DNA from 2 places in the Paenibacillus sp. M2 genome. Region 2 is predicted to be linked to the other one. Evidence: a T-box and tRNA genes for the amino acid it is inferred to sense, from the RefSeq annotation. Region 2 holds a T-box; the other holds one or more tRNA genes.
The links. The T-box of region 2 lies ahead of ACETMN_RS26720 (valine--tRNA ligase). A T-box ahead of a tRNA ligase gene usually reads a tRNA of that ligase, here a tRNA-Val.
Positions count from the first base shown of each region.

Region 1: it encodes a tRNA-Val, which carries the amino acid that the T-box ahead of ACETMN_RS26720 (valine--tRNA ligase) is inferred to sense. The anticodon was not compared.

Region 1 covers NZ_CP169648.1:5,019,649-5,030,944, forward strand. The annotation lists gene ACETMN_RS23200 (hypothetical protein) at 21-197, opposite strand; gene ACETMN_RS23205 (YdhK family protein) at 310-876, opposite strand; gene ACETMN_RS23210 (organic hydroperoxide resistance protein) at 1,047-1,466, opposite strand; gene ACETMN_RS23215 (chromate transporter) at 1,686-2,897, shown strand; gene ACETMN_RS23220 (GNAT family N-acetyltransferase) at 3,001-3,408, opposite strand; gene ACETMN_RS23225 (hypothetical protein) at 3,440-4,126, opposite strand; gene ACETMN_RS23230 (hypothetical protein) at 4,129-5,127, opposite strand; gene ACETMN_RS23235 (hypothetical protein) at 5,114-5,386, opposite strand; gene ACETMN_RS23240 (M1 family metallopeptidase) at 5,567-7,777, opposite strand; tRNA gene ACETMN_RS23245 (tRNA-Val) at 7,966-8,038, opposite strand; gene ACETMN_RS23250 (hypothetical protein) at 8,183-8,440, shown strand; gene ACETMN_RS23255 (GNAT family N-acetyltransferase) at 8,679-9,122, shown strand; gene ACETMN_RS23260 (DUF3892 domain-containing protein) at 9,235-9,471, shown strand; gene ACETMN_RS23265 (hypothetical protein) at 9,547-9,828, opposite strand; gene ACETMN_RS23270 (hypothetical protein) at 9,812-10,033, opposite strand; gene ACETMN_RS23275 (DUF3889 domain-containing protein) at 10,230-10,550, opposite strand; gene ACETMN_RS23280 (hypothetical protein) at 10,607-10,915, opposite strand; gene ACETMN_RS23285 (manganese catalase family protein) at 11,177-11,296, shown strand, end outside.
Region 2 covers NZ_CP169648.1:5,821,951-5,833,246, forward strand. The annotation lists gene ACETMN_RS26715 (bifunctional folylpolyglutamate synthase/dihydrofolate synthase) at 1-329, opposite strand, end outside; gene ACETMN_RS26720 (valine--tRNA ligase) at 408-3,074, opposite strand; T-box leader at 3,142-3,423, opposite strand; gene ACETMN_RS26725 (LysM peptidoglycan-binding domain-containing protein) at 3,579-5,111, opposite strand; gene ACETMN_RS26730 (RluA family pseudouridine synthase) at 5,417-6,325, opposite strand; gene hemL (glutamate-1-semialdehyde 2,1-aminomutase) at 6,322-7,626, opposite strand; gene hemB (porphobilinogen synthase) at 7,653-8,654, opposite strand; gene cobA (uroporphyrinogen-III C-methyltransferase) at 8,759-10,321, opposite strand; gene hemC (hydroxymethylbilane synthase) at 10,326-11,282, opposite strand; gene ACETMN_RS26755 (bifunctional precorrin-2 dehydrogenase/sirohydrochlorin ferrochelatase) at 11,285-11,296, opposite strand, start outside.

The sequences.
Region 1 (11,296 bases), 800 kb from region 2:
TCGCCCGGTTGTGTGTCTATTTAAAAAACGTATTTAAATAATAAAAATATGACAAGGAGGATGCCTCCGAGAATGAGCCAGTTGCTGATTTCATACCAAATACCCTTGCCTCCGGACAGGTATTTCTGTTCATTCTCCTGATGACGCTGACGATGTGTATCCGTCTCAGAGCCATGGGGTGGTTTGCTAAAATCCATCATAAGTACATCCCCTTTCAGCAGTTTTGTGTAATCTTACTACCATTATAACCCATAATTGAGTATGAGTTTGATTTTTCTGCATAAAAAGGGCTGTTTCATGCCAATGGTTCTATTGGATAGCAGATAATTCTTCTTCTGTGACCCATTTGTGATTCTTTATCGAATCTCCACCTGTTGTAGGAGTATAATCAACCATATATACCGTTGTCTGTTCAGCAGAATCAATTGTGGCCTTGGCTCCCTTCATTCCTTTCATGTGATCAGCGCTCAGCAGGACCTCAGAACCTGCCGCATACGATGGATCCGTATGATCCTGTATTTCCTCATGAATAACCCATTTATGATTCTGCACGGGATCTCCACCTGTGGTTGGGGTATACGTCACTGCATATACCGTAGTCTCATATGCTCCAACGATCTTTGCTTTCGCACCCTTCATGCCCGACATGTGATCGGCACTCATCATCGCCTGGCTTCCTATAGGAAAGGTGGGATTGCTTTTCTCCCGCAGTCCTTCCGGTAGCTCTCCCGATTCAGAATGGTGCATCTCACCTGCGGTGGCTGTATGACTGTTATCGTTACTTTCAATAGTCTGCCGAGTCTCCTTGCCACATCCACTCAAAACCAAACTGCTTGCGATCATTAAAGTCGATATGGTCAGTAAATACTTTTTCATGTTCTGCACTCCTTTAATTCTATTTATATTACTCATTATACCCCCTATAGGTATATTTCAACCATTTTTTCCGGGCAAGGCTCATCTTACAACGGAACAAAATAATACAAAGAAGCCTCCGATTTCTCGGAAGCTTCTTATCAAGAACAAATCATTTCAGTGATTACGCCTTACGCCAGTTCCACGTTAACATTCACGTTCCCTTTGATTCCTTTGGAATATGGGCAGTAGTCATGGGCAAGTTTCACAAACTTCTGTGCTGTCTCCTCATCCAGACCAAGAATTTTAACTTCCAAATCAACTTGAAGCTTCACGCCGTTGTCCTCAGAGTCTGTCACCAACATAACGGTTGCAGCTACAGTACTTCTTTCAATTTCAACTTTGTGTTTCTTCAATTGAAACTCCAGTGCGGAGTTAAAACAAGCACTATACCCTGCTGCAAACAACTGCTCCGGATTGGTAGCTGTCGTCACTTGTCCTCCGAGTTCAGGCGGTGCCGCAACATCCAACATAAACACGTTATCTGGGGATTGTACGATTCCTTGACGTCCACCTGTATTGATGACTGTTGTTTCATATAATGTTTTCATTTGTGAAAACTCCTTTAGTTGATTAGATTTATTTTGACTAAATTTCACTCTCTCTTGTATCGCTAACAATTACATTGTACACAATTTAATTGCGTATGTAAATAGTTAATGTTAAAAAAATAATGCAGTTTAATGTTGCGTTTAAATGAATAGCGATGATGAGGATTATAATTGTAGTCATCAGATAACCTAAGTCGAACTTAAGGAGGAATAACAAGTTTGGAGAATAATTCATTTCTAACCCCGGACAAGCCCAAACATAAAGCCCGAGCACTTTCTGAGGTGTTGGCTGTATCAACCAAACTCGGCCTGACTTCGTTTGGAGGACCTATCGCTCATCTCGGTTACTTTCATGAAGAATATGTTCGCCGTAGAAAATGGATGGATGAACGAAGCTATGCAGATTTAGTTGCGCTATGTCAATTTTTGCCCGGGCCTGCCAGCAGTCAAGTCGGGATTGGAATTGGCATCATCCGAGGTGGTTTGCTGGGGGGACTGATGGCTTGGCTTGGTTTCACACTTCCTTCTGTCATTGCATTAGTTTTGTTCGCTTTCCTTCTTCAAGGATTTGATATCAGCAGTACTGGCTGGATTCACGGCCTTAAGATTGTTGCTGTAGCTATTGTCGCTCAGGCGATATGGGGGATGGGACAAAAACTAACTCCTGACCGCTATAGGGCAACCATCGCTATCACTACTGCAGTGGCGACTCTTGTGTGGCAGACTGCGTTCACTCCAATCCTTTTTATTGTGATCGCAGGCGTGATAGGTATGTTCCTTTTTAGTAAAATGACCGAGTTTAAAACAGTAGACTTGTCTGTCCCTGTGAATCGTAACTTGGCAATCGTCTGTTTGGCTACGTTCTTTGGAATCCTGATTTTTCTCCCGTTACTCACTCCCTTTGATCGTTCGGGGTGGCTGTTATTTTTTGATAGCTTCTACCGTTCAGGATCACTCGTATTTGGTGGAGGGCATGTTGTACTTCCGTTACTGGAACGTGAATTCGTCCCTGCAGGTCTGATTAATAAGTCCGACTTTTTGGCGGGATATGGAGCAGCACAAGCTGTACCAGGACCACTGTTCACCTTTGCCGGTTATTTAGGAGCGATGATGCGTGGGGTTTCAGGAGCTTTGGTTGCAACGATCGCTATCTTTTTGCCAGCTTTCCTTCTGATCGTAGGCGCATTGCCCTTCTGGAGTGCTTTATGTAAAAGCTCAAAAACCCAAGGAGCATTAATCGGAATTAATGCAGCCGTTGTAGGTATTTTGTTGGCATCGTTGTACGATCCGCTTTGGACAACTGCGATCCTGACTCCTGTTGATTTTGCACTGGTAAGTATGTTGTTTCTAATGCTCGTTTTTTGGAAAGTACCACCGTGGATCGTTGTCGTTGCTGGTGCAGCAGGCGGTACAATCATGAACCTTCTCTAAATAAAAAAAGGTACCCGTACACTTGAACACTTCTTTTTCAAAGTGTTCAAGTGTACGGGTACCCGATTATTCTAAGCATACCCTTTTTACTGCTCCATGCAGATTATCGATTTATCCTCTTCGTCATTCCAATCGTAAACTTCTCAAATCCCAGTTTTGCGTAGTAGGTTTCCAAACCTTCCGTGCACATCAGTTGTGGAATCACCTTATTTTTCTCGCAATGCTCAACGATTCGTTTCATTAATTCTGTACCTATTCCTTGAGATTGATAGTCAGGCAGAACGCCTAGCCCGCATATTATACCTGTTATCACTCCATCTGATATTACACGCCCCATGCCCACTAAGCGCTGCTGATCATAAGCATACATTGCATACCAACTTTGTTTGCACATACGTTCCAATTCATGTTGAGATAAATTCAGCGAATTCCATCCCAAAGATTCATATAGCGTTACTAATTGGTCGAAGCTCTCAGGTGGTTCTATTGAATAATGTATCGATTCTCTCATCAGATACCTCCTCTATCTACTCCATTTTAGTTCAGTTACTCCAGATATCCACTTTCATCTGGGCACATTTGAAATACTTGGCCTCAGCCTTGCTTGTAGTCAGTTTCAACAGACATTGCAGCTCTCCATGTTGGAATAGCCCACCACTAAGGTCAGCAGCAACACCGCCATACTGGTCATCCGCACCAAGCCATACAGATGGTCTCTCCAACCCCGCTGAGAATTGTAATCCGGTGCAGAGGAGCACAGTGAGATTCTTACGGTTCTGCGCCTCGTCTCCTGCTACGCCATGTGTGGTGAAGAATACCATGTTTTGCTTGAAATCGGTGTATGTTCCATCTGCTTTATAGGCACGGACCATACCATACTTCTGATTTACGTTTTGATAAAAGGTGATTCCGGCCTTGCTATCCTTCGATTTAATGCCAACCTGAACTGAAATTCCAATGTTTCCGTTTAATTGTAGCGCTTCCAAAGTGATTGCAATTGCTGTTACTTTTGAGCTGTCAATCAGATGTTTCATTTTTAACTCTGCCGTGGCTCCTGCCGTTGTCGGTGTTGTAACGGTTATGGTCCCTCTGTCGGGCAAAGGCTCAAACGTAGGGGTCCCCACCACCTCCACCCAATCCGGTAACGTTCCGTAAAGAAAATCGGCCACAAGCTGTTTGTGAACCTTTCCAAATGGCACGATCTGACCCGCTGCATCACGTATAACCATCTCTACACCCCCACCGAATAGGCTACACCGATATTATGATCGGTATTGTAATACACGTACACTACCCCGTCCATAACGGACACCATCAAGGATTGCATATTGGTCGTTTCCCAATTTAATGCCGGAAAATATATATCTGAAGGTTTGTCCAGCAGTTGACGAAAGTCTGCGCTGATCTTGGCAATGGCAGGCCGAGCTACAGTCGTGACCCCACCGGAAGCATAAGCCGATAACATGCCCAACCACCACATGCTCCCTTTGTACATAAATACACCAGCATTGGGTCTCGAAATGTTTTCATCCGCCGATAAAGTCGCATCATTACCACCCATTAATGGTCTCGGATCAGCTAACCAGCTACGTCCGTCATGTGAATGCCAGATACATTTGCGGCCAAAGTCGCCGCCGCCCATCACCGAGAAACCGATCCATTTGCCGCCATTTCTGAAGCATGAGAAGTAACCGGTATGACCATCACCCGGGAAGCCGGGAGGTTTGTCCAAAATCAAACCCACTCTTGTCCAGTTAACCATGTCTACAGAGGTCGCAAGTGCCGTCGATTGGTTGATCCCCAGTCCGTTTTGTTGATAATACATAAAGAATAATTGTTCTTCATCGTTCCAGATCACAAATGGCGTTTCCGTTGAATTTCCAACTACGGTATCGAGATATACCTGTCCGTGTTTGGTCCATGGTCCTGTTGGACTGTTAGAATAGGCTAGTCCAATACCACCGATGTTATTATGGTTGGTGGAATACGTGGCATAATAATCTGCTTTGGCATCAGGGATAAGCCCCTTCACTTTGATCGCCCGAAACCAATAGATCGATTGTAGACCCGCCATTGCAGCGGTATATATAGGATTGTCCATTTTTTTATCAAATTGAGGCGTGTACATCCGTCTGGATTCTGCATCGCAATAGTCATAAGGTGCAATGTCCCTATTCGCCTTCATCGCTGCGCCCAGTGCTTCCTGAGCAATATTTTCAGTCGTAGACATGGGAACTCAACTCCTTCGTGAGCAGGCTATTACCATTTACCGGTCGCGAATATAAAACATCCGAAGTGTCCTTTAATAGGATTGAAAAATCAACAACATTACCCTCATTTGCAGCCGGCTCCTGAGTAATACAAATGATAGGACAAATTCTAGCATTATATGAATACGCTTTCATTTTGTTCATTCCTTTATTTCCTTTACAGTTGTTATCAGCAACTGTCCCTTTCATTGGTACGCCCGGATAATGTTGATCCTTCATATTAAATCCCTCCTATTGTTTTCTCCCGATAAGTATATTCATGAAGTTACCTTTCTGTTAAAGCATTATGCCCATATTACAGCCTATTATTCTCAGTCTGGTTTTCATATAAAACATAAACAGGTTAACCAATACAAATTGGCTAACCTGTTTGAACGAAGAAACTGCACAACCAACTACTTATTCCTCCGCAAAAAGTGAAGATATGGGATTGGCTACTTTTTTATTGGATTTCTCCTTGCCTTGGTTATCCAATACATAGTACTGGTAAAAGTCGTTCGTGAATCCAATAGACTCCTGTGTTTTCAGCTTAAAAGCTTCAAATGCCGCATCACTCAGATGATCCTCATTCCAGAAATAATGAAGCATCAATCGATTCTGGTTATAGGGATGTTTGATAACGTATGCACCCGCGGCGAGAGGTTGGTTCATGGTATTTTTCCAAGGAAAACCCGTCTGTTTCGTTCGATCAATAATGTTAAATTTTAAAGCCTGCACCAATCCGTTTGACTTGGCATTGCCAATGACAATAAGGTTACTGTTGCCAATCTCTTTTTTCATCTTTTGCTTCAGTTTCTTGCGATCCCGTATAATGTCGTATCTCATACCGGTCATATCAAGGAATCCGGTCAACTGATTAACCATATCTTCCTGCTGTTTAGTTGCAAGCTTACTGACCTGATCGCTGAGCACAATGGTTAATTCCTCGCCTTGAAGGACTTTGTCCATCAATCGATTCATCACTTCATAAGGCAGATTAGGGATCATGCCCATGACAGCCTGATACTGTTGTTGTAACATGTCATGTACATAGGCGGCGGTCTCTTCCTGTGATAATTGGTATTCCGGCTTTAAGACAAAGTTAGGCTGATATAGGGCCATCTGCATTTCTGAACGTACTTCCTTACCAAGCACATCTTCAATGGTGTGAAGCAGCCCCTCTAAAGTTGCATTCTGGTACACGTAGCGTTTGAAATATGTTCTCATCAATTCGTCAAATTTCTCTTCGCCGACGGTACGATAAAGCTGATAGATCGCTTGTCTTCCCTTCTGATAATACACCAAACCTGCTAAATCCCCAGCTTCATCGTTTGTTGACGCAATCGCCATATCTACGGGCGCAGTATCAAACTGTATGGATCTGAACCCATTTAGCTTGTCTCCCTGTTTCTCGGCAAAATACACCATGGAGAAATCAGCAAAGCCTTCATCCAGGAAGGATTCGGTCTCCGAGTTATTACCGATCAATGCATGGAACCACTGATGCGCTATTTCATGAACAAAGGTTGTGTCTTCTTCTGGAATAGCACCATTTTGAATCTGTCCCATCTGGATGAGCCTCGCATACTCCACGGCAACGCCTTGTACATACGTCTCGACAATTCGGAACTCTGGATAGGGATACTTGCCATATTTCTCACTATAAAAATCGATGACCTTGAATGCCTGATTAATGTACCGGTCAACTATCTTTTTCTTGGATGGATCATCGTTGTAATAATAGTATTCCACCGTCAGACCGTTACGGGTAGCGCGCTCCACTTGAAGATTAGGACTGGCAAAGAAAACAAACTCTCTCGTATTCTCGGCTACGGCAGAAACAATTTTACGTCCATGTTCTGTACTGTCTTGAGTGGTGATAGAGCCAGGCATGGCTACCTGATACTCCTCAGGCACATTAAATTGAACTTCAAAGTCCGATGAGGTGTAATAATCGCTCTCAAAAGTTCGACTATACGGTGCCTTGTTCCATTGATGCTTAACCTCGTCGTAAACAGACATCACCGGGAACCAGTGCGCACCATTGATCATGTCCTTGTAGTAGGAAACTCGCTGTGAGCCATAGGGTATATTCAACTGAAACTCCAGTTGGAATGATACAGATTCGCCTGGTTGAACGGGCTCTTTCAACTGCACGGTCAACGCTTGGTTTTCCTTATGGAAATCGAGAGATTGGCTATCTGCTGTTACAGCCTGAATATCGATGCCACCCAGAAAGTCCTCCGCTGTCTTCTCCGGGTGATCTTCACTAATCTTTTCATTATGCTGTTGGTACATGCTCGCCTGTGTAGACTTGGAGAGGTTTACGTCAGCATATGTATGAAGGACCAACTGCTGGAGGGTATCCTTGCTTGTGTTGCGATATGTTACCTTCTCGCTCCCCTGGATCGTCATGTCCTTCTCATTTAATCGAGCCTGGATCTGGTATTGAATCGGGGCCTGCTCTAAAGAGTCTTTCTGTGTGTTATGTATCTTCGTAGATACAGGTGGGACTGCTTCCGCTGCCACAACCCCCATGTTGGCAAGTGGGCTTGTTGCCAGTATTAAAGCCAGTGTACCCGCAATCCCTACTCTGGCTAACTTTGATGTAAATGGGTTTGAATAATTCATTAGTTCTCTCCTTCTCCTGTTCTATGATGACCTCAGAACCAAGTATAGAAGAGGAACCTTACGTTGAATTTATGTTTTATTTAAGTTTTGTTTAAAAAAAGGAAAAGAACATGAAGCTTTCTCAAATCTCATTCATGTTTGTATGTAAAAAAAGAAAAGAAGCCTTACATCGTAAGGCTTCTCGTGTATGATCTGTAGTGGGCTCGAACCACTGACCCCTACCCTGTCAAGATAGTGCTCTCCCAGCTGAGCTAACAGATCATGATATATAAATGTTTCCCAATCAAGTAACAGTATCATATCAAGTAACCGTGTTCATTGTCAATGATTTATTTGGTTATAATTCACCCGAAATGGTGCACAATAAAGGAAAGATTACCATTTCTACAACGAGGTGAATTCCCTATGAGAAACTTAACAAAACGGTCAACATCCAATAAATATACATTTACCAAATGCTTCTTTCTCTTTGCTGGGCTTGTGATTCTCAGTACAACCGTTACGGGTTGCAGCTTGGAGAAGGACGAACATACGGTTCAATTTCAACAGTTAAAACAACCCAATGAGAATGTTGAATCTCTGCCCGTCTGGCTGGACGTATACTCCAAATCTGTAATTCAAGATGTATATTCTCCGCGAGGAAGCAGTGAAGTCTTGCCGTAAAGGTTAACAGATGAATTACTCATCTTCATCCCACTTGCGTGAGTATGCTTTCTTCGTAACGTAATACAACAGAGTAATCATTCCCGCTGACATTAACAAGGTAATGACCATGATGCCTGTCATGCCCATCACTACCCCCTCCTCTCCCAATATGTTCCAGACTTCACTATACAGGAAAAACATTTTTTTGTATAATTCAGTCTGATATGTCGCGCAAGAGCAGAAAGAAGGAATGGAATTGGCAGCTGAGATTAGTTATGTATCGACAGAAGAACAACTGGAGCAAGCCCTGGGAATTCGCCATCACGTTTTTGTGATCGAGCAACAGGTGCCTGCCGAGATTGAGATTGATCAATATGATGTCATCAGTCCAGATGTGCATCATGTATTGTTAAGTACGGATGGCCAAGCTGTAGCCACAGGACGTCTGATCTATTACAGCAAGGATACGGCCAAAATGCAGCGGATCGCGGTGCTTGAGTCTCATCGTTCATTCGGTTATGGACGTGTGCTTCTGCTCGCGATGGAGGAACGAGCACGTGAACTCGGCTTATCCTATTCTATACTGGATGCTCAATGTCAGGCACAGAAATTCTATGAAAAACTGGGTTATGAAGTGATTTCGGAAGAACCTTTTTATGATGCAGATATTCTGCATGTTCGCATGAAAAAGAGTCTGTAAAACTTCGGCATTGGCAAGTCTGATCAGCATATGATGCATACTTCCCATGAATTCGGATAGGCTAATCAGGTAAACAGATTCCTATCTCGTCATATAAGGAGAGTGTGACATCATGGATCAAACGACACGCGAGAGTTTCACAGCAGTACAGAAAAATGGTGACGGTGACCTGACAGCTTTTCAGACTTCAGCAGGACGTGTACTGGATTATCAGCAGGCACTTGCAGAAGTAAAAGCTGGTGCTATTGCCGGTGTGAATGTATTTAAAGGCAAGGATGGCGAAATGTACATTCGCGGCGATGCCGACGGTGACCCAACCAACAACCTGGACCAACTTCCCCATTTCTAAAATAGATGCACATGTCGTACATGTGACACAATAAGCGCCGATCCGGATATCCGGGTTGGCGTTTTCTTATTATGATTAGTAGTCCGTAAAATATTTTACGGAATCACCGGAAGGTTGGCTTTTGCGAATCGGCTGTTGTACCTGTTCCCATGCCTGTAAAATCTGTATACCTTCGAGAGTAGACCGATTCTCCCACGCGATGTGCCCGGTTCGTTCAAGCTCCAGCAAAGACTCATGAATGTAAGCTCTGCTTCGTCCCGTCTTGTTCTCCAGTTCATCCATACGCGGCAGCCTGCGCCGTTGTCCTGCATAGTTCACCATAATACGCAAAATCTTGCGTTCAAAGTCGTTCAGCATACTTTACCTCCCCATTCAGATCGGTAACAGGACGCCATGCCAAAATACCTTGCTCCAGAAATGTTCGGGGTGAGCCTTCTTTTCCTGCTGATGCCCTAATCATCCCGCCACGTACACTGTTAATTCGAATCTGTCGCTGCGTAATCTGCCCTGCACGATCCATGTAGACAAGCTCCACCATCTGGCCAATATATTTCCCTAGCATAATCATCCCTCCGATAAGAACGTTTGTTTGTATTTCTTATTATATGCGAACATAAGTTCTTTATTCAATAGTAAAAAAAGGATTTTGTAAAATAAAAAAAACCAGACTTTCACCTTAAAGATTAAGGTAGTCTGGTTCCTCCAATGATGTAGCTGATATGCAAACATGGCTTATAATGATCAAGTTCAGTAACGGATCAGTGTCGATCCGATTCCGAAAATTGCACTTTCTTTAACTGTTGTGTAGATGGATTAAAATCAACATTTACATAGACTGCGAATTGCTTGCCGTCTTTAGCACGAACCCACAGCTTGAACTGTTCCCGTGATTGATCCGCTGTTAGGGAGGTACGACCGATATGCTTATAGTCCAAAATATCCACATTATACTTGGTCTGTGTTTCTTTAACCGCAATAATTCCCCACTTCGCATAATCAGGGATAGCAGCACCTGTACCAGATGTAATTCCAGCTAAACTCAGGACTACCGACATAACGGTAACGATGAGCATTCTCATTTCACTCACTCCTTGGGACAATATATTTCTGTTATATTGCCCGTCCGAGTTTCATTTTACACGAATAAACAAAAGATCCAGGCAAGTGGTCGTAGGGAAAAAGGAACCACATGAACAAGCCGGCCAAACGAATCAGGAGGCTCCGTCCGGAAACTCATTCCCCAGTCACCCGAGAAAAAGTGTTGTTGTGTCTTCGGCTCCTCAGGACGTTCCAACCCGTATTTCTTCTCAAGTAACTGCCGTGTTTCTTCATCCACCTGAACCTCGTTTGTAACGTCATATGCTGTGGCAGGCTCGCTGCTTATGTACATCTGAATCATTAGAAACATCACAATCCCAACTATTTGTATCCAACGCTTATTCATCTCTTACTCCTTTATGGATTCATAACTCTCTTCTCTTGTATGTGGAGACTCGTTTGAATGTTTGATTATACATAAATTTGACCGTATTGGAAATAACAAATGGGAGAAAAGTTGGGGCATGCGTTATACGATGCTTAAGTCCCATTTGGTTGGTTTTTTGTTTAAAAAACCCAACAAACGTGTAATAGGCCATGACAGAGTGACTCCACGATCTGAAACCCTACACGATCTGCAATACCAATTTGAGGAGGTTACACCCGCATGTTCAAACGCTTGGATGAAATCCTGATTGAGATTCCCAATGTCGAGAAGCCAGATCCGAATGCTGCGGCAGCTATACAAGAATTGCTCGGCGGCAAATTCGGAGAAATGTCAACGTTG
Region 2 (11,296 bases):
TTCAACAAAGTCTCTTCCGGAATATCCTCGCCGTTGTATTGAAAACGGTTCGTAAACTTGGTGATATAAGGCGACGTAAAGGTACCCACATCATATCCAGCCTGAAGAAGTACTGACGTCAAAAAAGCGCAAGTCGAACCTTTGCCGTTCGTTCCCGCGACGTGAATAAATTTGAGACGTTGGTGAGGATTGCCTAACATAGACATCAGACTCTCGATTCGTTCCAATCCAGGTCGAATGCCAAAAGGAATAAGGCCATTGATCCAGTCCACGGCCTCGTTATACGTAAGTAAAGGAGCTGCTGCATCTGTCCCGTCTAATTCCGTCATCTGATTCACCTTCGGTCCCGAGTTTGAGTGAAAAAAGCGGCCGGATGGCATAATGGCTCTCCATCCGACCCAAGTATATTAACCTTTCAGTTCCTTGATTCGTGCAATCACTTTATCCCGTTTATCGGAATAGTCTGCTTGCTTGGCGCGCTCTTCCTCAATAACCTTGGCAGGCGCTTTGGCAACAAAGCCTTGATTCGACAGCTTTTTCTCCACACGGAGTACTTCGCCCTCAAGGTTCTGTAACTCTTTCTCCAGGCGAGCCACTTCCTGTTCGATATCAATAAGACCAGCCAGCGGCAAGTATAGTTCTGCCCCTGTGATGATTGCAGTCATCGCCTTATCCGGGGAGCTTAGATCCAGCCCACTATCGAACTCGGACGTGTTACAGAAACGTTTGATGTAATGACTGTTACGTTCGATGATGCTGGACGCTTCAGGGCTATTTGCTTTTACCATCAATTCGATCTTTTTGCTCATAGGCACATTCACTTCTGCACGAATGTTCCGAACTGCACGAATGGTATCCATGAGCAGGTTCATCTCGGCAACAGCCTCCGGGTTCTCCAGAGCAGGATCATATACCGGCCATGCTGCCAACGTAATCGTCTCACCTTCATGTGGCAGATGCTGCCAGATCTCTTCGGAGATGTATGGCATAAACGGATGAATCAGGCGCATGGTCTGATCCAGCACATAAGCCAGCACGGATTGTGTTTTCTTCTTGGCAACCGGATCTTCCCCATAGAAGGACAGCTTAGCAAACTCAATGTACCAGTCACACAGGTCATCCCAGATAAAGTTATACAACACACGACCCGTTTCCCCAAACTCATACGCTTCGATTAGACGCGTAATATCGCGGGAAGTTTCGTTCAGACGGTGCAAAATCCAATAATCCGCTGTACCAAGCTCTCCGCTAATGTCACGTTCCTCATAAGTGAATCCTTCCAGATTCATCAATGCAAAGCGCGAAGCGTTCCAGATCTTGTTGGCAAAATTACGAGCCTGCTCCACCCGTTCCCAACGGAAACGGAGATCCTGGCCTGGCGTGCTGCTGGTTGAGATCATGTAACGCATTGCGTCTGCGCCATATTTCTCGATCACATCCAGCGGATCTACACCGTTGCCCAATGATTTGGACATTTTGCGTCCATCTGCATCACGAACAAGACCATGCATCAGCACATCCTTGAACGGAATCTCATCCGTGAATTCCAATGCAGTGAAAATCATACGTGCAACCCAGAAATATATGATGTCATACCCTGTCACAAGTACACTTGTCGGATAATAACGTTTCAGATCTTCCGTATCTTCCGGCCAGCCTAGCGTGGAGAACGGCCATAAGCCGGAGCTAAACCAAGTATCGAGTACATCTTCGTCCTGTCTGAGCTTGCGTCCAGCATACTCTGGCAGCGTTGTCGGATCTTCAGCAGATACAATGATTTCACCCGTTTCCTCATCATACCAGGCCGGAATACGATGTCCCCACCACAGTTGACGGGAAATACACCAGTCACGAACGTTCTCGATCCAGTTCAGATAGGTTTTCTCAAAACGATCTGGAACAAAATTAACCCCTTCGCCGCTCTGTTGCTTCTTAATCGCTCTCTCTGCAAGTGGCTTCATCTCAACGAACCACTGTGTAGACAGATACGGCTCAACAACAGCTCCCGTACGTTCACTGTGTCCAACCTGATGCGTGTGATCCTCAATGTTGATCAATACGCCCTGCTCTTTCAAGTCAGCAACAATCTGCTTGCGGCAGTCACTGCGATCCAGTCCCTGATACTTGCCTGCCTCAGCATTCATTGTGCCGCTCTCATCCATTACCGTAATCTGAGGCAGGTCATGACGAAGACCTACTTCAAAGTCATTTGGATCATGCGCAGGCGTGATTTTAACAGCACCACTTCCAAATTCTTTATCCACGTAATCATCAGCGATAATTGAAATTTCTCGTCCAATGATAGGCAGTACAAGCACTTTACCAATCATATCTGCATAGCGCTCATCCTTCGGATGAACAGCAACTGCTGTATCACCCAGCATCGTTTCTGGACGCGTTGTTGCCACGGTAACGTAGCCACTTCCATCTTTGAGCGGGTACCGCAGATGGTACAAATGACCCTGAACCTCTTTATATTCAACCTCAATGTCGGACAGAGCTGTCCGGTTCACCGGGTCCCAGTTAATGATGCGTTTGCCTCGGTAAATAAGGCCTTTTTCATACAGTTGAACAAATACTTTACGAACCGCTTGGGACAGACCTTCATCCAGCGTAAAACGTTCACGTGAGTAATCAAGCGACAATCCCATTTTGCCCCATTGCTGACGGATGGTAGTTGCATATTGATCTTTCCAGTCCCATACTTTCTCCAGAAACTTCTCACGTCCCAGATCATAACGGGTCAGACCTTCTTCACGCAGCTTCTGCTCCACTTTGGTTTGGGTAGCAATACCTGCATGGTCGGAACCCGGAAGCCACAGTGCATCATAACCCTGCATCCGTTTGGTGCGGATCAGAATATCCTGTAGTGTAAAGTCGAGCGCATGCCCGATGTGCAGCATCCCGGTCACATTTGGGGGTGGAATTACAATCGTATACGGTTCGGCATCTTTACGTTGACCGGCTTTGAAATATCCGCGCTCCATCCAGGTGGAGTACCATTTGTCCTCTGCCGCTTTAGGATCGTAAGTGGTCGGCATTTCTGTTGCAGCTGATTTTTTTTCCTCAGACATGTGTCATTCCTCCGTTACTTCATCTTCATCATCTTCGCCAAAAAAAACAAAAAAAACCTTTCATCCATCAAAGGACGAAAGGTTAGCTTTCGCGGTACCACCTTTGTTTCACGCCAACAGCAAGATAGACTTCACCCTCTGTACATGACGTGACACTTCAAGCAGATAACGGCTGCTACCGGCCCATCCTACCTCAGAAATAAATGACGATAAATCTCATTTATCCCTTGTATTCAAACAGGCAACTCCCGGGCGACTTCGATCAGTTGGTTCCTGCGGAATCTCACAGCGTTGCAATTCCACTCTCTGAAAGGTCATACTGTCTACTACTCCCGTTCCACGTTGTTCTTCAAAAAACCTACACACATCATACCTTGCTCGTGCGCGATAGTCAACCTGACAACAGCGGATAAAGAGCGCTGGAATGCAGGTTTAGGACGAAACATGCAAAAACCCGCAATCCTCAAGGGGATCACGGGTCGTAACGAAGGCTTTAACTACGGATTAAGGGATGTACAATATCTGACCTTCTTCCACAACTTGTTCAGATAATCGGTTATACAACTGAAGTTCCCTCGTGCTCAATTGGTATCGATCTGCAATGGCATCCAGTGTATCTTCCCGCTGGACGATACACAGTTTCACCTTACGGAATGGCGTCTGGTCCACGATCGTTCCCAGGAACAGATTCTTCCATTCCACATCCTCAGGTGCATACGTTTCTTCCTGTATCACACCGGCTGGAACCTCTTCGCCTCTCTCCACTTCAGCATCGCGTGCTGATCTGCCAGAGGATAACAAGGAAGAGATACCTACACCCTCCTCTTGTCGTGGTGCGGATTCCTTTTTGCTGCCAAAAGCAACCTTCAACTCCGGCTTGTCTTCCGTCTCAGCAACAGGTTCAGGAACAAATGCTTCGTTCTGCACAAACTCATCTACCCCAGTCGCTTCAAAAGACGGACGTTCTTCCTCTGCATTGCCTGCTTCGGACGAACCGAATACACCTTGCCAGTTCTCCGCCTGTGGTTCAACCGGAACATCAACTGCCTGATTCTCCTGCTGAGGTACAGATCTCGCTGATTCGAAATGCCATACATCTGGTGCGTCCGGTACATCTGGTGCTGCAAACTCATTAGATGATTGAGCAGTAGGCTCTGGGACTACTTGATCTGAATTTCTAGGCTCCTCAGGCAATGCATCCCCAGAAGGCTCGGACCACGCTAAAGACTCTTCTTCCAGAGGCAGCACCGGTTCCGACTCAGGGTAAGAAGCTAACCGATCAGCGGTCTCAGCCATAAATGACGAGATCGGAGAAGGTTCGCTGTATTGCTCATGGGATGCCAATTCATCTCCATTCTCTGTCAGAGATGCGGGATCTTCGTCTGCATCAGGTTGTCTGTTTTCGTTAGCATACTCCGCACTTTGCTCCTCAGATTGAAGTGACTCGGCCGATGATAAGTTCGCATATTCCTGATGATATTCCGGGGCACCATATGCAAGTTCTGCTGCATTCGCAAGTCTCTCTTCCTCACTCCGCTGGAGCAGATACTCTTGTGCAAATGTGTTGGGGTCGCTACCTGTCTGTTCTGCTTCATCGGAACGGTTGGATTGCTGAGCATCCGGTGAGTGGACTACCGTAAATTCATCTGCTGACCAAACTTGTGGCTCTTCAACAGGAAAGCCCTCGATGCCTCGCAGCGACAACACGCCAGTAATATTCAGACTACGATTGGATAACAGATCCACGTCAAAATTTTCGATCTCGATGGAAATATCCTCAATCGATCTGACCCGGTTCAGAGGCACTGTGATCTCCACGGGAATGAAATGTTTGAGCTCCTCTGAAGCCTCATTTTCTCCTCTGTACGCACCTGTAAGCAAAAGATGCCCTCTTAACGTGGCATGATCATCCTGCCCTATGACTTGAATGCGCGGGTATAGTTCAATTTCCTCCAATTCCTCAATCGCAGGGACTCCCTCAGACAAATGAACGCGCTCATAAATATCGAACCGCAAACCATAAGGTTGATTCAACAAAGGTGGCGTCCTCCTTTCGGCATATGTTCACCATGATCCTTCTCATGGGACTGATCCATGGTCCAAATCCTTCGTTACCCCATCTATATGCCTTGAATGAGATGAGCATGCCACCTTTTGAAAAACCTTGTATCCCCAGATTTTTTTTGATTCCCTTCTTCAAAGAGCAGATCCGGGGATAACGGCGAAGCATATGCTTCCGATGCAGCTTTCTTTCAGAAAGCTTTTAGGCGAACGCTCCGCTTCTTCACGTTATTTCTGTCCTCTCCGTTCTCGTGTAACTATTAAAGTTCGCTCTATATCATTTATGAATACACCTTTTCACGTTCTGCCAATTGTGTGAAATCGGATGGCCAACGGTCGTTCACTTCAATCATCGCTCCGGTTAACGGATGACTAAACTTAAGCATCTCTCCATGAAGTGCTTGTCGCCCAATGGCATCCGCTCTACCACCATACAACGAATCACCAATGAGCGGGTGTCCCGCGTAACTCAGGTGTACACGAATTTGGTGTGTTCGTCCTGTATCCAGCTTTAATCGTACAAGGGTTGCTCGTTCCCACACTTCGACGGTCTCCACATGAGTAACAGCTTCCTGTCCACCTTCCGAGACACGTCTGCGCTGCTTGTGATGTCTATCCTTGCCAATCGGAGCATCAATTTTGTGGAGTTCAAGGGGAATTTGTCCACCTGCAATAGCTACATAATGGCGACCAATCTCTTTACGACGCATCGCTTCATCCAGTTTGGCGAGGGCAAAAGCATTTTTGGCATATAGGACAGGTCCCGTTGTATCCTCATCCAGTCGATGAACATGGCGTACGCTTGCCTGAATTCCGTTCATTTCATAATAGGAGGCAACCACATGATCCAGCGTGATGGCCTGATCGGCACGGCTTCCATCTGGATGCAGTTTCATGCCTGCCGGTTTGTGCATAACCAGACAGAAATCATCCTCATATAATACATTCACATCAGCCCAGCGTGGCTCAACATCGATTGGCTGGGACGCAAAAAGGGCCAGCCGAAGCCGGTCCCCTGCAAGTTGTATTCCTTGGTTTGCTTTTAACTGACGGAGCAGTTTCTCCGGAAACTGAAGTTCAGACAATAACCATTGCTCTGCAGCCATCGGTTTGTCCGAGCTGCCTGTTACGGCTTTCCCTGGCATCAGCTCAAGCCATTCCCCGCGGCGTTTCCAACTTTTGATGGTCATAGCGATTGAAGAGCTTTACGATTCGCCTCAATCGTATCGTCAATATCCTGCTCCGTGTGCACACCAGAGACAAACATACCTTCGTATTGCGAAGGCGCAACACTCACACCTTGATCAATCATGGCCGCAAAATAACGACGGAATTGATCCAGATTGCTTTCTTTGGCAATATCATAATTGGTTACTGGAACGGCACTGAAGAATGGACAAACCATGGAACCCACACGGTTAATGGTTATCGCAATACCCGTCTCAGCTGCATTTTTCTCGAATCCGGCTTGCAGACGTGCAGACAATGTCTCCAGACGGTCATAGACCTCTGGTGTTAACAATTTGAGCGTTGTATACCCTGCTGCCATAGCCAGCGGATTCCCGCTCAATGTACCTGCCTGATAGATTGGTCCTGTTGGAGCAATCTGTTCCATCAGATCCCGACGGCCACCATAAGCACCAACCGGGAGTCCGCCACCGATAACTTTACCCAGACAAGTCAGGTCAGGTGTAACCCCATATCGTCCCTGAGCACAGTTCAACCCTACGCGGAAACCGGTCATGACTTCGTCAAAAATAAGCAGGCTGCCATATTGGGTCGTCAAACTCCGCAGGCCTTCAAGGAAACCGGAAGCCGGAGGAACAACCCCCATGTTACCCGCCACAGGTTCCACAATAACAGCGGCCAGTTCTTCACCATAACGTTCAAAAGCAAGTCTCACGGACTCCAGATCGTTATAAGGCACCGTAATGGTATTCACAGCTACGCCTTCAGGCACGCCTGGACTATCTGGAAGACCCAGCGTTGCAACACCTGAGCCAGCCTTGATCAGCAAGCTGTCTGCATGTCCATGATATGATCCTTCAAACTTCAGAATTTTACTGCGTCCGGTTACCCCGCGTGCCAGTCGAATGGCACTCATCGTTGCTTCAGTTCCAGAATTAACCATCCGCACGATATCGATAGAAGGTACACGCTCACAGACCAGTTTTGCCATCTCGGTCTCCAGCAAGGTAGGCGCACCAAAGCTTGTTCCTTTGAGGGCTGTCTCACGCAAAGCTTCTACAACGTCAGGGTGTGCATGTCCCATAATGAGTGGGCCCCACGAACCCACATAGTCAATAAAAACATTGCCATCAATATCGTAGATTTTGGACCCTTCACCACGTTCTGCATAGATCGGAGTAAGTCCCACCGATTTGAATGCGCGTACAGGGCTGTTCACACCCCCGGGTATGTACTGCTTCGCTTCCTCAAACGCGCTGCGTGAGCGCTCATCCTTGCGACGATTACCTTGTTGTGCAGTCATGAATATCCTCCTCAATGTAATTTATTTTATTTCTCAGCCAACCAGCGTGAAGCGTCTTTTCCGTAGTAGGTAATGATCATATCTGCACCTGCGCGTTTCATGCTGAGCAGGATTTCCATGGCAACCTTTTTCTCATCGATCCAGCCTTGAATCGCCGCCGCCTTCACCATGGCATACTCGCCACTTACATTATAGGCAACAAGCGGAAGATCAAATTGATCCTTAATCGTACGCATGACATCAAGATAGGACAGCGAAGGTTTAACCATTAGCATATCCGCTCCTTCGAGCACATCCGTCTCTGCTTCACGCAAGGCTTCACGCGCGTTCGCCGGGTCCATCTGATATGACTTGCGGTCTCCGAATTGTGGTGTGGAATCCGCAGCTTCACGGAATGGACCATAGAATGCGGATGCATATTTAACAGAGTAAGACATGATCGGAATGTGACTGAATCCATTCTCATCCAGCCCCGCGCGGATCGCTTGTACAAATCCATCCATCATGTTGGATGGTGCAATAATGTCCGCTCCTGCTTTGGCTTGAGACACTGCCGTTTGCACGAGTAGATCCAGTGATTCGTCATTTAACACATCTCCGCAGATGTGACCGTCAATCTCCACGGTGTGTACCATACCGCAGTGACCGTGATCCGTGAATTCACACAGACAAGTATCCGCAACAACCAGCAGTTCCGGGTACCAGGATTTGATCAATCTCGTCGCTTCCTGCACAATGCCATCTTCAGCAAAGCCAGATGAACCCACACTGTCCTTCGTCTCGGGAATACCAAACAATAACACGGCTGGAATTCCCAGCTCGGCAATTTCCGTTACTTCCTCCTGAAGACGATCCAGCGAGAAGCGGAATACGCCAGGCATGGATTTAATTTCAGATTTTACATTTTCTCCATACGTAACATAGATTGGTTGAATAAAATCATCCACGGTTAGATGGGTCTCTCTGACCATATTGCGAATACCTGTGGATTGACGTAAACGGCGATGCCGTACAATTGGAAAACTCATACGAGTAAAACCTCCTTGAAAAAGTTAAATAGAGCAAAAAGGGAAGCGCGCTGGTATCCTATCGAATTCAGCACGCTTCATATGTTGACATGATTACATGTGTATTAATTTCGAAGAGCGCCTTCTTTGGTTCCTGTCCGTTTCCAGTCGCATAGCACTGTGATCAAGCTATCCATCGTTGCTTCCTCTGCCATCAGTGTAACCTTTAGTCCAGCGGCTTCTGCCGTTTTCGCTGTAACAGGCCCGATACACGCAACCTCCACATCTTTCAATAAAGGCAGTGGATCTTGCAACCCCATACGTTTCAACATACTCATGAAGTTGGTAACCGTCGATGAACTTGTAAAGGTCACCGCATGAATACCACCTTCTTCAAGTAGCTTGAGTAGTTCGTCATCATCCTCACCAGCGAGGATCGTATCGTAGGTGATGGCTTCGGTGACCTGAAGCCCTCTTTCTCTCAACTGGTCACGTAACCATGTACGTGCAAGATCACCATGCGGAAGCAGTACTCTCTGGCCTTCCTTCAGCTCGCTTTCAAAAGCCTCAAGCATGCCTTCGGCCTGGAAAGGACCTTTGACAACTTCAGCTACGATGCCATGTTTGCGCAAAGCGTCCGCTGTGGAAGGTCCTACGGCAGTAATTCTCGCTTGATGAATCGAGCGAATATCCTTGCCTTCCTGTTCCAGATGGCGGAAGAAAAACTCCACGCCGTTCACACTTGTGAAAAACACCCAGTCATAGGTATTTAAAGCACTGAAGGCGTCTTTGACACTTTGCTTGGCAGATTCACTGGATGGCATGACCGTCTCAATAACCGGAAACTCATACGGTTCGCCGCCGAGTTCCTCAATGCGATTCACCAGTTCACTCGCCTGACTGCGAGCACGGGTTACCAGAATTCGTTTGCCAAATAGCGGCAGCGCTTCTGCCCATTTCAATTGTTCCCGCTGATTGACAACATCTCCCACCACAATAACAGCTGGTGGTTGGAAATTGGCTGCGATCACTTTCGCTTCTATATCTTCAAGGGTACCTGTAAGGGTATCCTGTTCCGCTCGTGTTCCCCAACGAATCAGAGCTACCGGTGTTTGCGCTGGACGACCATGACGTATCAATTGTTCGCTGATATATCCAATTTTGGCAACCCCCATCATAAATACAAGTGTGCCCGTTGCATTCGTCACTTTATCCCAATGGATACTGCGATCAAGCTTGTCCGGACTCTCGTGCCCCGTAATAATAGAGATGGAAGATGCATAGTCACGGTGAGTCACAGGAATTCCGGCATACGCAGGCACACTTATTGCAGCGGTAACCCCAGGTACAATCTCAAACGGAATTCCGTTTTTGTGCAGCAAACCCGCCTCTTCGCCCACACGTCCAAAGATAGTTGGATCGCCGCCTTTAAGCCGAACCACAACCTTGCCTTCAAGAGCCAGATCAACCAACAGTTGATTGATCTCTTCCTGTTTCATCGTATGCCGATCCGGGCGCTTGCCCACGTAAATCTTGACTGCGCCGGGTTTCATTTGTTTCAACAATCTCGGACTTGCCAAACGATCATAGACTACAGCATCGGCTTTCCCGATGGATTCCCACCCTTTTACCGTAATCAGCTTTGCATCCCCAGGACCTGCCCCTACCAAAAAGACCTTTCCCACCATGTCTTCATCCCCTAACTTCTGCCAGTATCTGCTCTGCTCCCCGTTCGATCAATCTCCACGCCACTTCTTCACCCAGACGAACCGGGTCCTTGCCGATCATAGCTTCCTTAAGAATCAGTCCACCATCCGGCGTGCCGACCATACCTGTTAATTGTAACGTGTTTTCACCATTCAGGGAATCTGCATCTTGCTGAGGCACCCACACCGCATGAGCACCGATCGGAACCTGACAGCCCCCATTCAATACACTGAGAAAACGGCGTTCCGCCTGTACAGGAAATGCTGTCTCGGGATCGTTATACAGCTGTAGCAAGTGCAATAGTTCCTCATCGTCTTCACGACATTCGATACCAAGCGCGCCTTGACCCACTGCCGGAAGGCAAGCTGTTTCCGTCAAGTACTCTGTGATTCGGTCTTCCCAGCCCATACGGTACAATCCTGCAGCTGCCAGAATAATCGCATCGAATCCTTCGGTCTCCAGCTTCCGCAGACGGGAATCAATATTGCCGCGAATCGATTCCAATTGCAAATCTGGACGATAGGCCTTTAATTGACTCGATCGGCGCAGACTGCTTGTTCCGACTCTAGCTCCTTCTGGCAGTTGATCCAGAGTTAGTCCACCATTAGATATCAGCGCATCCCGTGGATCTGCACGACGGGGAATAGCACCATTGATTAATCCTTCGGGTAACTCGGAGGGCATATCTTTCATGCTATGCACAGCCATATCAATCGTACGATCAAGCATCGCCTGTTCAATCTCTTTGACAAACAGACCTTTGCCTCCCACTTTTGACAACGTTACATCCAGAATGAGATCTCCCTTGGTAACAATCTTATGTACTTCAAAGTCAAAAGCTAATCCTTCCCGCTCACAAATATCGCGTAAATCCTGAATGACATGACCTGTCTGGGTTAGCGCAAGCGCGCTCTGTCTACTTCCAACTTTAATTGTACGCATATCTACACTTCCTC